DNA from 2 places in the Rhizobium sp. TRM95796 genome. Region 1 is predicted to be linked to the other one. Evidence: riboswitches for the same ligand, from Rfam matches in the RefSeq annotation. Region 1 holds a riboswitch; the other holds the start of a gene.
What was found. Region 1 has a riboswitch for thiamine pyrophosphate ahead of thiM (hydroxyethylthiazole kinase). Riboswitches for the same ligand answer to the same signal wherever they lie in the genome.
Positions count from the first base shown of each region.

Region 1 (7,518 bases):
TCTCGGCCGAAAACCCGGCCGATCTGCAGAAATTCCTGGATGTCCGCCGCGGCGACATCTGCCGCGATCTCGACGGCGACCCGGTGTTCATGGCGCAGGACGGCTTCTCGCTTCGCTATGAATCGGAGCGCCATCCCGCCATCAAGATGATCGCCATCAAGGAATATCATATTCAGAAGGCGGCATGATCGAAGGCCGCCGAAAGTCCGGCGGCTAGCCGTCAGGCGGTCAGGTCGTTCAGGAAATCGTCGCACCAGCGCTGGACCGTCTGCTTTTTCAGGTGCTCCATCATGCCGCTCCAGCGCTCCTTGCGCTCGTCGAGCGGCATATGGATGGCCCGTGCGATGGCGTTGGCCGCGCCTTCGATGTCATAGGGATTGACGAGCAGCGCGCCCTTGAGCTCGCGCGCCGCGCCGGCGAAGCGTGAGAGAACGAGAACGCCGGGATCTTCCGGGTCCTGCGCCGCGACATATTCCTTCGCCACCAGGTTCATGCCGTCGCGCAGAGGCGTCACCAGCCCCACCCGCGCCAACCGGTAGAGGCCTGCGAGCACCGGACGGGCGACGGAGCGATTGATGTAGCGGATCGGCACCCAGTCGACCGTGCCGAGCGCGCCGTTGACGCGGCCCGCCTGTTCGGCGACCGTGCGCTGCATCGCCTCATATTCAGGGACTTCGGAGCGTGATTTCGGCGTGACCTGGAGATAGGTGACCTTGTTGTGCTGGTCGGGATTGGCGGTGACGAATTTCTCGAAGGCGTCGATGCGCTGGGTCAGCCCTTTGGAGTAATCGAGCCGGTCGACGCCGATGATGAGGTTGCGGCCTTCGATACTGGCGCGGGCTTTCGTGACCATCGCATGCTTGGCGGCGCGCCGCGCATAGGCGGCAAAAGCCTCCGTCTCGATACCGATCGGATAAGCCCCGCCCTTGAAGATACGACCGAAGGAAGACAATCGTCCATCGTCCAGTCGCTCACCAATGCCTTCGCGCACCAGCCCGCCGGCGAAATTGTCGAAGTCATGATCGGTCTGGAATCCGACGAGATCATATTCCGCCAAGCCCTTCATGATTTCCTCATGCACCGGCATGGTGAACAGCACGTCGGCGGGCGGCAGCGGAATATGCAGGAAGAAGCCGATGCGATTCTTGACGCCCAGCGCGCGCAATTCGATCGCGAGCGGGATCAGGTGATAGTCATGCACCCAGATGACGTCGTCGGGCTCGAGCATCGGCGCGAGCTTGGCGGCGAAGAAACGGTTGACGCGGAAATAGCCGCTCATTTCCTTGCGGGCATATTCGGCGAGATCAAGCCGATAATGGCAGATCGGCCAGAGCACGCGATTGGCGAAGCCGTGGTAATATTCCTCGACATCGCGATCCGTCAGATCGGTCAAGGCATAAGTGATGTTGCCCTGCTTCTGGATCGTCAGCTCCGCCGGCTCGTCTTCGCCGGACGACTTCCCGGACCAGCCCATCCAGATGCCGCCGCGCTCCTTGAGCGCGGCCTGCAGCGCGACAGCGAGACCGCCGGCGGGAGCCGTCCCGGTTTTGTCGGGAACGGGAACGCGGTTTGAGACGACCACAAGTCTGCTCATGGCGAAAATCCTTTCATGCGGAAATGTATCAGGAGCGGGCGGCCAGAGCCGACAGAGCCGCTCTGAGGGATCGGGGTGACGGAAGCCGCCATTGCGCCGTGGTTTCAGCGGGGGTTTCGACGATGCGGATCGAAGCGCCGCCATGCGCATTGACCGCTTTGAACATCGCCTCGTCGGTGACGTCGTCGCCGATCGCCACCGGAATGCGGCCCATAAACGGCGGCTCATGCAGAAAGGCCTGCACAGCCCGACCCTTGTCGGCGCTGTCGGGCCGGATCTCGACCACCATCTTGCCGCGCTGCAATTCATAACCGGGGCCGATCGCGGCGAGCGCCGCCTGCATGGTGACGTCGACTTCCATCGCATAACAGGGAGCCTGGCGATAATGAATGGCCACGGCGGCGGTCTTGTCTTCGAACAGCACACCCGGCCAGGCCTTGGCGGCGCGAGCCAGTTCGCGCTTGGCGTCGTCGAAGGCGGGCGTGGGCGCGCTTCGCGTGATGCGGCCGTCGGCGCAGCGACGCTCAACGCCATGCAGACCCGCAATCGGAAAGCGGCGCGGCTCGAACAGGCGATCGGCATAGGGCAAGGCCCGCCCGGTAACCAGCGCCATGGCGCCGCCTAGCCTTTGCGACAGGCGATCGAGGATCCCCGGCAAGTCCGGAGGAATTCGGATCGCGTCGGGAGTGGCGGCCAGATCGATCAGTGTGCCGTCGATATCCAGAAAGAGCGCATATCCCAGCGGATTGGAATCGATGTCCGAAAACACATCTTCAACCGCACGGCCAACGTCGAACATACCAGCAAACCCTATAATTTCCGCTTCGGTCGTCCCGCTCTGTTCAGAGCCCAATGCTCCCCAGTGTCGCAACGCCGATGACGACGCTAAGTTCCTCCATGCGTCGCGAAAAGTTTTTCGGATGACAGGCCAGTTTAAAGCTGGCATATCTCGGTGTGTTGAGAGACAGGGGCGTTCGTCGCAAGACGGGCTGAGAAGCACCCTTCGAACCTGAACCAGATAATGCTGGCGGAGGGAGTCGCTCGGATGATCCGCCCGCGCGACAAGCGCACTCCCATCGGATCGTTCCTGCCGCTTGCCCCGCTGGAAAGGGGCAAGATGACTGATTTGACCACTCCCGGCGCCTATCTCGAAGCGATGCGCGCTGAAGCGCCGCTCGTTCACTGCATCACCAATTACGTGGCGATGAACATCGCCGCCAACAGCCTGCTTGCGGCGGGCGCATCGCCCGCCATGGTGCATGCGGCGGAGGAGGCCGGCGAATTCGCGAGCTTCGCCGCAGCGCTCACCATCAATATCGGCACGCTGTCGCCCGACTGGGTCGAGGGCATGACGGCTGCTGCGCGCGGCGCGCGCGAAGCGGGCGTTCCCTGGGTATTCGATCCCGTCGCGCATTTCGCCACCGCCTATCGGCGACAGGCGACAGAGGCGCTGATGGCGCTTCGGCCCGATATCGTCAGGGGCAATGCATCGGAGATCCTGGCGCTGGCCGGTGGTCAAAGCACTGCCAAAGGCGTCGACGCCCGCGACCCCGTGCATGCGGCGGAAGAGGCAGCCCGGCGGCTGGCGGGCGAGCGGGACACGATCGTCGCCGTCACCGGCGAGACGGATTTCGTCACCGACGGGGTGCGCGCGTTGAGGATCTCCGGCGGTTCACCCCTGATGCCGAAAGTGACGGCGCTCGGCTGCTCGCTGACCTGCATGATCGGCGCCTATGCCGGCGTGAAGGGCGCCGATCTGTTCGATGCGACAGCGGCGGCGCTCGCCTACTTCGCCGTGGCGGGAGCCCGCGCCGAAGCCGCCGCAGAGGGACCAGGCAGTTTCTCGGTCCATTTCCTCGATCAGCTCGCGCTCGTGGATGGCGCAGCGCTCGATGCGGCCAACCGGATGGAGGTCGCATGAACCGCTTCGATCTCTCGCTCTATCTCGTGCTGGATCCCGTGCTCTCCGAGCCCCTCGGCGTGATTGAAACGGCGCGCCGCGCCGTGCGCGGCGGCGCGACCATGGTTCAACTGCGCGACAAGACGGCGACGACCGAACAGCGGATCGAAACCGGGCTTCTCCTCAAATCCGTGCTGGCCGGCAGCGGAGCCCGGCTGATCGTCAACGACGACGTCGAGGCGGCCATGGCGATCGCCGCCGACGGCGTTCATATCGGTCAGGGCGATCTCGATCTGCGGGCGGCGCGCGACCGCATCGGCGACGACATGCTTCTCGGCCTGTCGATCGGCAGTGTGGCGGAAGCCGAAGCGCTCGATCCCACGCTGGTGGATTATGTCGGCGTCGGTCCGGTGTTTCCGACAGCGACAAAACCGGACCATCCGCCGGCGATCGGTCTCGACGGGCTTCAGGCGGTCATTCGCGCCACGCATCTTCCCGCCGTGGCGATCGGCGGCGTGAAGATTGGCCATATCAGCGCGATCCTGGCCAGAGGCGCCAAAGGCGTCGCCGTCGTGTCGGCGATTTGCGGGCAGCCCGATCCGGAAGTCGCGGCGCGCACGCTCCGCGCGGAAATCAGCAGGAGCCTGGTATGATCGCCAATGTCTTGTCGATCGCCGGCTCCGACCCCTCGGGCGGCGCCGGCATCCAGGCCGACCTCAAGGCCTTTTCCGCCCGCGGCGTGTTCGGCATGGCGGCGCTGACCGCCTTGACGGCGCAGAACACGCAAGGCGTCTCGACTGTACACGCTTTGCCCGCCGATTTCGTGGGCGAGCAGATCCGCATGGTGTTCTCAGACGTGCGCGTCGATGCGGTCAAGATCGGCATGATCGCCAATGCGGAGATCGCCGCAGCCGTGGCGGAAGCGCTTCGCCTTTACTGCCGCGCGCCCGTGGCGCTCGATCCGGTGATGATCGCCAAGGGCGGCGCGCCGCTCCTCGACCCCGAGGCGATGGAGACGGTGCGGCGGGCGCTTCTGCCGCTCGCCACGGTCGTCACGCCCAATCTGCCGGAAGCAGCGGCGCTGCTCGGCAGGCCGGAAGCGCGGTCGCGCGAAGAAATGGCGGCGCAGGCCCGCGCTCTTCTGGCGCTCGGGCCGCAGGCGGCGCTCGTCAAGGGCGGGCACCTTGATGACGACGAGAGCCCGGATGTGCTGGCGACATACGGAGGGCTGCAGTGGTTCGAAAGCCGGCGCGCGCCGACGAAAAACACCCATGGCACCGGCTGCTCGCTGTCGAGCGCCATCGCCGCTGAACTCGCCAAGGGACAGGCTATTTCCGAAGCCATATGCGCCGCCAAGGACTGGCTCCGCGGCGCGATTGAAGCCTCCGGCCAGCTAAGCGTCGGCGCGGGCCATGGGCCCATCCATCATTTTCATCATCTCTGGACCGAACAGGACATTCCCCGATGAGCAAGCCGATTGCAGAACAGACCGTCATCGTCACGGGAGGGGGTCGCGGCCTCGGCGCGGCGATCGCCCGCGCTTTTGCGCGCGAAGGCGCCAATGTCGTCATCAACTACCGCAACAGCCGGGAGAAAGCGGAGGCGCTGGCCGAGACGCTGGGCCCAAAGGCGCGGGCGATCCGCGCCGATGTGCGGAATGCAAACGACGTCGAAGCGTTGATCGAAGCCGCGAAGGACGCCTTCGGCGGCGTCGATACGGTGGCGCACAACGCGCTGGCCGATTTCAGCTTCAACGGAGAGGCGAGAGACAAGCTCGACCACCTATCCTGGGAGGCGGTCAATGCGCATCTGGAGACCGGCCTCAAGGGCGCGCTCAACCTGATCCGGGCCGCCAGACCCGGCTTGGCGTCGCAAGGCTCCGGGCGGCTGGTGTTCATCGGCACCAATCTGTTTCAGAACCCGGTCGTGCCCTATCACGACTACACCGCCGCCAAGGCCGCGCTCCTGTCGCTCACGCGCACGGCGGCCAAGGAGCTGGGGCCTGACGGCATCACCGTCAACATGGTCTCGGGCGGCTTGCTGCGGATGACGGATGCGAGCGCGGCGACGCCCGAAGCCGTGTTCGATCTCATCGCCGCCAATACGCCGCTGCAGCGGGTGACGACGCCGGAGGAAGCCGCCGACGCAGTGCTGTTCTTCGCCAGCCCCTGGGCGCGCGCGGTGACGGGCCAGAACCTGATCGTCGATGGCGGGCTGGTGTTCGGCTGAGTTCAGTCGCCTTGGGAGCCGGGGAGATCGCCGATCTCTCCGATCCACGGCGCGGCCGAACGGGTCCATTTCTGGCGGCCGGGTTCGAGTTCAGCGCGCTGGTCGATGCTGCCCCAGCGGATACCCCAGGTCTCGAAGGCCGCGCCCTGGCCTGTGGTGAAGATGGGAGAGCCGCAATTGGCGCAGAAATATTGAAGGCGAATGGCGCCGCTGCCGCCGCGTTTCTCATAGACCTTGGGCGGCTCGCCGGTCTGGCGGATCCGGTCTCGCCCGGTCAGCGCGGTGACGCGGAACGGCGAGCCGGTCAGCGACTGGCAATCGGTGCAATGGCAAATGGAGACGCGCTCCGGGTCGATCTCCGCCTCATACGACACCCGGCCGCAATGGCACCGTCCTGTGATCTGCATGGTCCACTCCTTGCTGTGACTGGACAATGCGGCAGGGCGGAAAAATGTTCAATGCTCAGCTTTCGAGGCCGATGACCTTTTCAAAGGCTTCCCAGCTCTCATCCATCGCATAGGCGCGATTGATGAAGGGAATGCTGAAATGGCCGTAGATCAGCGACAGCTGCCATTCCGCCGTCTCTTCGTCCACGCCGGCAACCTGCTGGAGATAAAGAACCGAGGCGAGCCCTGTGCGATCGACGCCCGACATGCAGTGCACCAGGATCGGCTTGGGCGCATCGCGCATGATGCGGGTGAGATCGGCCATCTGCACGGCGTTCAGTTCTCGGGCGGCCGACATGGCGAAATCGACATGATGAAGACCCAGAGCCTTGGACTCGTTGATCTCGTCGACATACCAGCTCGAACCCTTCTTGCTGGCGCCCCGCAGGTTGATCACCGTCTTGATGCCGTAAGTCCTGGCGTAATAGGCGATATCGGCGGCGGAAGGCTGCGCCGAGCGGTAGAACTCGCCGGGGATGACCTCATGAAAGTTCCCGCGCAGGAATTGCTGGCCGAGGAATAAGCCGCCGGCGAGGACCAAAAGGCCGACGCCCAGCGCCGTTCGCTTGAAGAGCCGCTTCCACTGCATGCCGCCGTCCGATCTCATTAGAACAATTCCAATATAAGCCAACGCCTATATCAGCGACGTCTTCGCCAAGGAAGCGGCATTTCTGCGGCAAAAGCGCATACGGCCAATCGTTTTTGCTTCAGGCGCCATGACGCTCTGCGATCGCCTGCACCTGAGGAATGGCGCGCAGCCGGCGGGAATGCGCTTCGACGCGTGGCGTCTCGGCTTTTATCTGCTGCGGATCACGCCAGCTTGCGACCATCCAGAGATAGAGATCGGCCATGGAAGGACTGTCCCCCACTAGAAAATCGCCCTTCATCTCCGCCTCGATGATCGCGTATTGCGCGCCGAGATAGTCTTCCGCCGCGACGCGGACGGCGTCCGCGCCGTCCGGATCCACGGTGTAGCGATCGGCATAGGCCTTGCGCAACTCGCCCTCATAGATGTTGACCGCCATGAAGATCAGCCAGCGGTCATGTCGCGCCCGCGCGCTCGATCCGGGGCGCGGGGCGAGACCGGCCTCCGGAAAGGCGTCGGCCAAATGCAGCAGCATGGCGGCGCTTTCGGTCATCACGCCGCCATCCGGCAGCACGAGCGCGGGCACCTGCCGGCGCGGATTGATGGCTGCGAAATCCTCGGTCAGATGTTCGCCGGCGGATGTGTCAACCCAAACGATGTCATGCGGCGCGCCGATAATGGCCAGCGCCGCCTCGACGGCGGCGCTGCCGGATCCGATCCGTCCATAAAGCCTGTACATGGACTGAAGTCCCCCGTTTGTTGA
Region 1 covers NZ_JAOXHE010000012.1:141,852-149,369, forward strand. The annotation lists gene OCK01_RS22715 (peptide chain release factor 3) at 1-188, shown strand, start outside; gene otsA (alpha,alpha-trehalose-phosphate synthase (UDP-forming)) at 221-1,594, opposite strand; gene otsB (trehalose-phosphatase) at 1,623-2,393, opposite strand; TPP riboswitch at 2,551-2,647, shown strand; gene thiM (hydroxyethylthiazole kinase) at 2,712-3,515, shown strand; gene thiE (thiamine phosphate synthase) at 3,512-4,147, shown strand; gene thiD (bifunctional hydroxymethylpyrimidine kinase/phosphomethylpyrimidine kinase) at 4,144-4,962, shown strand; gene OCK01_RS22745 (3-oxoacyl-ACP reductase) at 4,959-5,723, shown strand; gene OCK01_RS22750 (GFA family protein) at 5,726-6,130, opposite strand; gene OCK01_RS22755 (dual specificity protein phosphatase family protein) at 6,186-6,776, opposite strand; gene OCK01_RS22760 (glutathione S-transferase family protein) at 6,877-7,494, opposite strand.

Region 2 (7,518 bases), on a different contig from region 1:
TTGTGTTCCTGAAATACATAGGTCAGCGGACGGCGTCCCGGCGGCAGATGGGTGACGTCGACGCCATTGAGGACGATCCGGCCGCGCTCGGGCGTCTCGAATCCGGCCAGCAGATGAAAGAGCGTCGATTTTCCCGCGCCCGACGGCCCGGTGACCGCGACGACGCCAGGTCCTTCGATGTGAAGTCGATAGCGGAAATTCCGCGCGCCGAAGGAGATGCCGAGATCGTCGATCTTGAGATCGAGCGAGTCTTTCCCGAAATCAACCATGATGCGCCCCCTCCGCAGAAAAAGACCTCAACGCCGGCGCCATCAGCGCGAGACAGACAAGGCCTAGGATCAGTGACAGACCGGCGGCGTCCGTGCCGCGGTAGCTGCCGAGCTTGGCGTAGAGCAGGGCCGGCAAGGTGATGAAATTGTCGTCGCCGAACAGGGCGATGGCGCCGAGATCGCCGAGCGAAAGCGCCATGGCGAAAGCGAGCGCGGTAAGAAGCGGCGTCTTCAGCGCCGGCCAATCGATCAGCCGCAGCCGGTTCCACCCGGTCACCCCCAGACTGAGCGCCAGATGCTCGGTGCGATGGACATGGCTGTCGAGCGACGGCCCCAAAGCGCGGGCGACGAAGGGCATCGCCATCAGCGCGTTGATGACGATGACGGCGAAGGGCGCGCCGACGCCGACCCATCCCAGGCGGAGCGTCAGCACGAACCAGCCTGCCCCCAGCGCCAGCGGCGGCAGCAGCAGGATGAAGTCGGTGAGGCCGAGGCTCCGCCGCGCCAGCGATCCCGGCGCAAACCGCCGCCGCGCCTGGAGCAGCGTATAGCCGAGCAGGGTGGAGAGAAGCCCTGAAGATATGGCGATGACGAGGCTTATCGACAGCGCGCGGTGAAAGAGAGGATCAGAGACGAGACGGAATAGATCCGCTCTTACTCCGGCAGACGCCGCCGCGACGAGCGGCGCGGCCACGAACAGGGTGAAGACGAGGATGATCACACTGTCGACTCCCAGTGCCCAGGCGCCTCGCGCATCCGGTCGGAAAGGCCGTGACGACAGCGTCGAGCGGGCGTGTTCAACGTCAGGCGCGAGACGAAGAACCTGGAAAACGAAGCCGGTCAAAACAATCTGCAGCAATGTGAGCGCCAGCGCTCGTGCCGGATCGAAATCGAATTTCAGAGCCTGATAGATCGCGACTTCCAGCGTCGATGTCGCCGGACCGCCTCCCAGCGTCAGGATGATGGTGAAACTGGTCATGCACAGCATGAAGATCAGGCCCGCCGCGCCAGGCAAGGCTTTGAGGAGCGCCGGCCCCTCGACAAACCGGAAAAGGGAGAGCCGGGAAAAGCCGAGACTGGCGGCGAGCCGCCATTCGTCGCGCGGCGTCGCGTCGAGGCCCGTCAGCAGAAACCGCACGGCGAGCGGCAGGTTGAAGAACACATGGGCGATCAGAATGCCGGAGAGACCATAGATCGACAGTCGCGGAGCCCCGAACCAGACCAGCGCGTCATTGGCGAGCCCTTGCCGCCCCCAGATCTCGACCAGCCCGAACACCGCCGGCAGCACCGGCAGCCCCAAAGGCAGGACCATTAGCGCAACGACGAAACCGCGCCCCGGAAAAGACGGTCGACGCGCCAAGGCCAGCGCCACAGGAACGGCGAACGCCACCGAAAGCGCCATCGACAGAAAGGCCTGCCAGAGCGTAAACGCCGTCAGATGCCAGAGATAGGTCAGGGGCGGGTAGGAGGCCTCCGGCGCGGCGGCCAGAAGGCCGGCCGCCGCGAGCGCGACGAACAGCAGGATGCCGGCCAGGCTGAAGAAGCCGGCCGAGATCCAGACCCTGTCCTCGCGCGCGCGGATCATGAGCCGGCTTACTTCATGCTCATGGCGGCCAGCCACTCGTCGATCCAGGCTTTCCGCTGGGCCGCGACCTCTTCCGGCGCGATCACCAGCGTCTTCTCCGGACTGACCAGCTTGCCGAACACCGGGTTGAGCGGCGCCGATGTCTTGGCGGCCGGCATCATCCAGTTGTTCTCGGGAATGACGTCCTGAAACTCGGGCGAGATCATGAAGCTGAGGAAGGAGCGCGCGAGCTCCGCGTCTTTCGTCGTCTTCACCATGCCCGCGACTTCGACCTGGATCGGATGTCCCTCGGAGAAGGCGGCGGCCTGGTAGCGGTTCTGGCTCTCGGCGATCATGTGATAGGCCGGCGAGGTGGTGTAGGACAGCACCATCGGCGCTTCGCCCTTGGTGAACAGCCCATAGGCTTCCGACCAGCCCGGCGTCACGGTGAGCACGCGCGGCTTGAGCTTCGTCCAGGCCTCGCCCGCCTTGTCGCCATAGACCGCCTTCATCCAGACCAGCAGGCCGAGACCGGGCGTGGAGGTGCGGGGATCTTCGATGACGATCTTCTCGTCCGGATTGCCCTCGACCAGCTCGTTCAGGCTCTTCGGTGGGCTCTTCATCGTCTCGGTGTCGTAGATCACGGCAAAGTGGCCGTAGTCATAGGGCACGAAGACGGGATCGCTGAAACCGCCGGGAATCGCGACGCGGGTGGTGTCGACGCCGTGATCGGCGAACATGCCGGTGTCGCGCGCTTCCTGCACCAGATTGTTGTCGAGGCCGAGCACGATGTCGGCCTTGGTCTTGTCTCCCTCGGTCTTCAGCCGCGTCAGCAGCGCCACCCCGTCGCCGAGGCTGACATAATCCACCTTGCAGGCGCAGGTCTTTTCGAACGCCGCCTTCACCTTGGGGCCGGGACCCCATTCCGAGGTGAAGCTTTCATAAGTGTAGATCGTCAGCGTCTTCTCGGCCGAAAAAGCGGGATGGGCGAGGGAGAAAGCGGCGAGGGCCGCCAGAGAATACAGGGTCGCGTTGCGCATCAGCGCCTCCTTCATGTTTCAACAAACGGGAATAGGGCGCTGAGATATCGTGCCGTCTAATCCCTCCGCCGGTGCTAACCGGATCAGGTTCTTCGGGTTGGTCTTGGGACCTCTCAGCCGACGATCGTTGCCGATCGCAGCACCCCGTTAGAGCGGTTCTCTCTGTAAAGGGAGTTTTTCACTCTGGCAAGTTCGCCGCGTCAGCGAGGGAGCGTACGGGTGCGCATGAAACGTTGCTCCCTGACCTCCGCGCCCCACTGATGTCCCAGCCATTCCTCCTGCAACTTGAAGCCCGATCGTTCGTAGAGGGCGCGGGCGGGGTCGAGGCCGGCGAATGTCCAGAGGTGGATTTCCTTGAAATCGTTTCTGTCGGAGAATTCGAGCGCCCGCTGCATGAAACGACGCCCCAGTCCTCGCCCCTGCATCCGCTCCTCGACGATGACCCAGCGCAGATGCGCTTTTCCATCGCCGAGATCCTCGCCGTCGATGGCCGCCGAACCGACGATGTCGTCGCCCTGCACAGCCAGCCAGATTTCGTTGCAGGTCCTGGAGGCGCGGCCGATGAACTCCGCCAATCCGGATGCGACCTTCGCTTCGAAGGCGGCTCCGAACTTCCACCGCCGGCTATAATAGCGAGCGTGAAGCCCGGCTATGGCGCCGATGCAGCCCGGTCTGTAGCCGGAGACGATTTCGACCTCGGGAGGCGCAGACGAAGCGCCGGTCCTGACCTCCGCAAGCGCATCGGCATAGGCGTTCAGCCCCTCGCGGATCAGTCTGCGCCGGCCGGGATCGCACGTGGTCAACGCTCGGGACACCTGATTGTCGGCATAGCGATCGATGGCGGCGGCGAGCGCCACGCCTTTGTCGGTCAGGAAGAGCCTTTTTCTCCGTTTGTCCCCGTCGTCGCTCTCCTCCGCCAACAATCCGTCTTCCGAAAGCTTTGCAAGAAGGCGGCTGACGCTGGACTTTTCCAGCAGCAACAGCGATGCGAGATTCTTGGCGGTCAGGTCCGTCTGCATCAGTTCGACCAGCGTGTGAACCGCCGACGGCGACAGGGTCGTGCCGGCGAGCCCTCGTCGAAGAAAGCCGAGCTCCCGCACCAGCCGTCTCGACGATTGGCGGATAGCGTCGATCTCTTGCCGCATGCTCCCTCCCAATAGTTGTATCGTACAACGATATGACGGCGACAGCCGAACCGCAAGAGCGTCCCGACGGCTTGAAATGCCGCAAATGCAGGGATATGGAGGCCGCAGTCTTCAACCTCCGAACCGAAAGTGGCGGCACATGTCCGAACGCAAGCTTTTCCTTCTCCCCGGCGATGGCATCGGCCAGGAAACCATGGCCGAAGTCCGCAAGTTCATCACCGCGATGAACGAGAAGTTCGACGCCGGTTTCGTCACCGACGAAGGCCTGGTCGGCGGATCGGCCTATGACGCCCATGGCGCGGCGATCTCCGAACAAGACATGGAAAAGGCGCAGGCCGCTGACGCCGTTCTCTTTGGCGCGGTCGGCGGCCCGAAGTGGGATTCTGTTCCTTATGACGTCCGCCCGGAAGCCGGCCTTCTGCGCCTGCGCAAGGATCTGGCGCTGTTCGCCAATCTTCGTCCGGCGATCTGCTATCCGGCGCTCGCCAACGCCTCCTCGCTGAAGCCCGAGATCGTCGAAGGTCTCGATATCCTGATCGTCCGCGAGCTGACCGGCGGCGTCTATTTCGGCAGCCCCAAGGAAATCATCGATCTCGGCAACGGCCAGAAGCGCGGCATCGACACCCAGGTCTATGACACGTTCGAAATCGAACGCATTTCCTCGGTCGCCTTCGAGCTTGCGCGCACACGCGGCAACAAGGTCTGCTCGATGGAGAAGCGCAACGTCATGAAGTCGGGCGTGCTCTGGAACGAGGTCGTGACGGCGACCCACAAGGCGAAGTATCCCGACGTTAAGCTCGAGCATATGCTGGCCGACGCCGGCGGCATGCAGCTCGTCCGCTGGCCGAAGCAGTTCGACGTCATCGTCACCGACAATCTGTTCGGCGACATGCTCTCCGACATCGCCTCGATGCTCACGGGTTCGCTCGGCATGCTGCCGTCCGCCTCGCTCGGCGCGCCCGATCCGAAGACCGGCAAGCGCAAGGCGATGTATGAGCCCGTGCACGGCTCGGCGCCGGATATCGCCGGCCAGGGCATCGCCAATCCGATCGCCATGATCGCCTCCTTCGCCATGTGCCTGAGATATTCCTTCGCTATGATCAAGGAAGCCGATGCGCTGGAAAAGGCCATCGCCAATGTGCTGGAGAAGGGCATCCGCACCGGCGACATCATGGCCGAAGGCTGCAAGAAGGTCGGCACCGTGGAAATGGGCGACGCGATCCTCGAGGAGTACCTCACCCTCGCGGCGTAACGCCCCGAGGGAGGTTACTGCTGCATGACCATGACGACGACGCCCCGGATAGGCTTTTCGCTGGCAGAACTCAGGGCGACGGGGCTGTTGAGGCCCTATTTCGCCCTACCGCTCATCGTCGCGGTTTCCGTCATCATGGGATTGCAGTTCGACGCCTGGGCTGGCGGCCAGATGGGCCGCTGGCCGGTCTGGCTGAGCCATCCCAGCCGGCTGATGACCGATTACGCCAAATCCGGCTGGATCTTATGGTCCAGCGCCGCCTTGATCGTCACTATTTATGTCAGCTATCGCGACATGGATGGCGGCGCGGTCAGGGATTTCACCCGCCGCCTCATCGGGGCGGCAGCTTTCGTCTTCGCCAGCGTCGCCGTTTCCGGCCTTGGCGCCATGCTCCTCAAGAACGCCATCGGCCGCGCCAGACCCGCGCTGTTCTCGGAAGCCGGCGCTTTCGCGTTTCGGCCGTTCGAGATGCAATTCTTCTATCAGGGTTTTCCCTCCGGCCACGGAACCACGGCCGGCGCTTTCTTCACCGCCCTCGCCATTCTCTATCCCCGCTACTGGCTGATCTGGACCGCCCTGGGCGTCGCGCTCGCTTCGACGCGGGTATTCGTCGGCGCGCATTATCCCTCGGATGCGACGGCGGGCTTCCTGCTCGGCGCCTGGTTCGCTTTCGCCATTGCTTGCATTTTCCATGCACGCGGCTGGTGGCCCGACCGGCGACGGTGTTGAAGCCGGTCTTCAACGCCGCGCAATGCAAAAAGAATGGGGCCCGGCAAGTTCCGCCGGGCCCCTGTCGTTTGACCTTTTGAGACGCTTCAAAGAGCGTGCACGTCGTTGTGCCTGGTTTCCTTGAGGAAGATCATGCCGATGATCAGACTCATCACCGCGATCACGATCGGGTACCACAGGCCATAATAGATATCGCCCTTGGCCGCCGACATCGCGAAAACGATGGCCGGGAGCAGGCCGCCGAACCAGCCGTTGCCGATGTGATAGGGCAGCGACATGCCGGTGTAGCGGATGCGGGTGGGGAACATTTCCACCAGCATGGCGGCGATCGGGCCATAGACCATGGTCACATAGATCACGAGAACGGTCAGGATGGCGATGCACTGCACCCAGTTCACTTCGTCCGGATTGGCGACGATCTTGAATTCGCCGCCGGCCGGCACCTTGTAGACCGCCATTTCGGTCACCCCTTCGAGATCTTTGGCCGTCGCATATTTCTCGCGGATGATCTTGGCCGCCGACATCGTTTCCGGCGTCAGCGCGCGAATTGCCGCCTCATCCAGGTTCAGTTCCGGATTGGCCGCCACGAAACCGGCGATCTTCGTTTCCGGCACGAAAGCGGAGCCGCGGGCCAACGGATAACCAGCGTCCTTGAGGGCGAAGAAGGCCGCCTTCTGGAAGCTTGCGTCGAGCCCCTTGGCCTGATCGCCGGCCTTGGCGGCGTCATAGCTCTGCACCGTCTCGTTCTTGATCTTGACGGTCGCGGCGGTCCCGGCGGGAGCGGCCACGATGTCGTAGGGGATCGAGTTCTTGGTCAGGAAGGCGGTGGCGATGTCGCAGGACGTAGTGAATTTGGCCGTGCCGGTCGGGTTGAACTGGAAATTGCAATCCGCCGGATCGGCCGTCACCGTGGCGCGAATCTCGGCCTGCGCCTGGGCGAGGGCGGGATTGCCGGCCCAGGTCAACGCCTTGAACAGCGGGAAATAGGTGAGCGCGGCGAGCGCCAGCCCCAGCATGATCACCGGCTTGCGGCCGATCTTGTCGGACAGCCAGCCGAACACCACGAAGAACAGCGTGCCGATGGCGAGCGAGATCGCCACCATGACATTGGCGTCCTGCAGGTCGATCTTCAGCACGTTCTGCAGGAAGAACAGCGCGTAGAACTGGCCCGAATACCAGACGACGGCCTGACCTGCGACCGCGCCGAACAGAGCGAGAACGGCGATCTTGGCGTTCTTCCACTGGCCGAAAGCTTCCGAGATCGGCGCTTTGGAGGTCTTTCCCTCTTCTTTCATCTTCTTGAAGGCGGGGGATTCGTTCATCTGCATGCGGATCCAGACCGACACGCCGAGCAGGGCCACGGAGATCAGGAAGGGAATGCGCCAGCCCCATTCGGCGAATGCGTCGCGTCCGAGCAAGGTCTGCACGCCCAGGATCACCAGCAGCGACAGGAACAGGCCGAGCGTTGCTGTTGTCTGGATCCAGGATGTGTAGAAGCCGCGGCGATCATCGGGCGCGT
Region 2 covers NZ_JAOXHE010000008.1:101,344-108,861, reverse strand. The annotation lists gene OCK01_RS16975 (ATP-binding cassette domain-containing protein) at 1-269, opposite strand, end outside; gene OCK01_RS16970 (thiamine/thiamine pyrophosphate ABC transporter permease ThiP) at 262-1,854, opposite strand; gene thiB (thiamine ABC transporter substrate binding subunit) at 1,863-2,873, opposite strand; TPP riboswitch at 2,917-3,030, opposite strand; gene OCK01_RS16960 (bifunctional helix-turn-helix transcriptional regulator/GNAT family N-acetyltransferase) at 3,074-4,018, opposite strand; gene leuB (3-isopropylmalate dehydrogenase) at 4,158-5,270, shown strand; gene OCK01_RS16950 (phosphatase PAP2 family protein) at 5,295-5,999, shown strand; gene OCK01_RS16945 (MFS transporter) at 6,086-7,518, opposite strand, start outside.
Region 2: another riboswitch for thiamine pyrophosphate. It lies ahead of thiB (thiamine ABC transporter substrate binding subunit); the one in region 1 lies ahead of thiM (hydroxyethylthiazole kinase).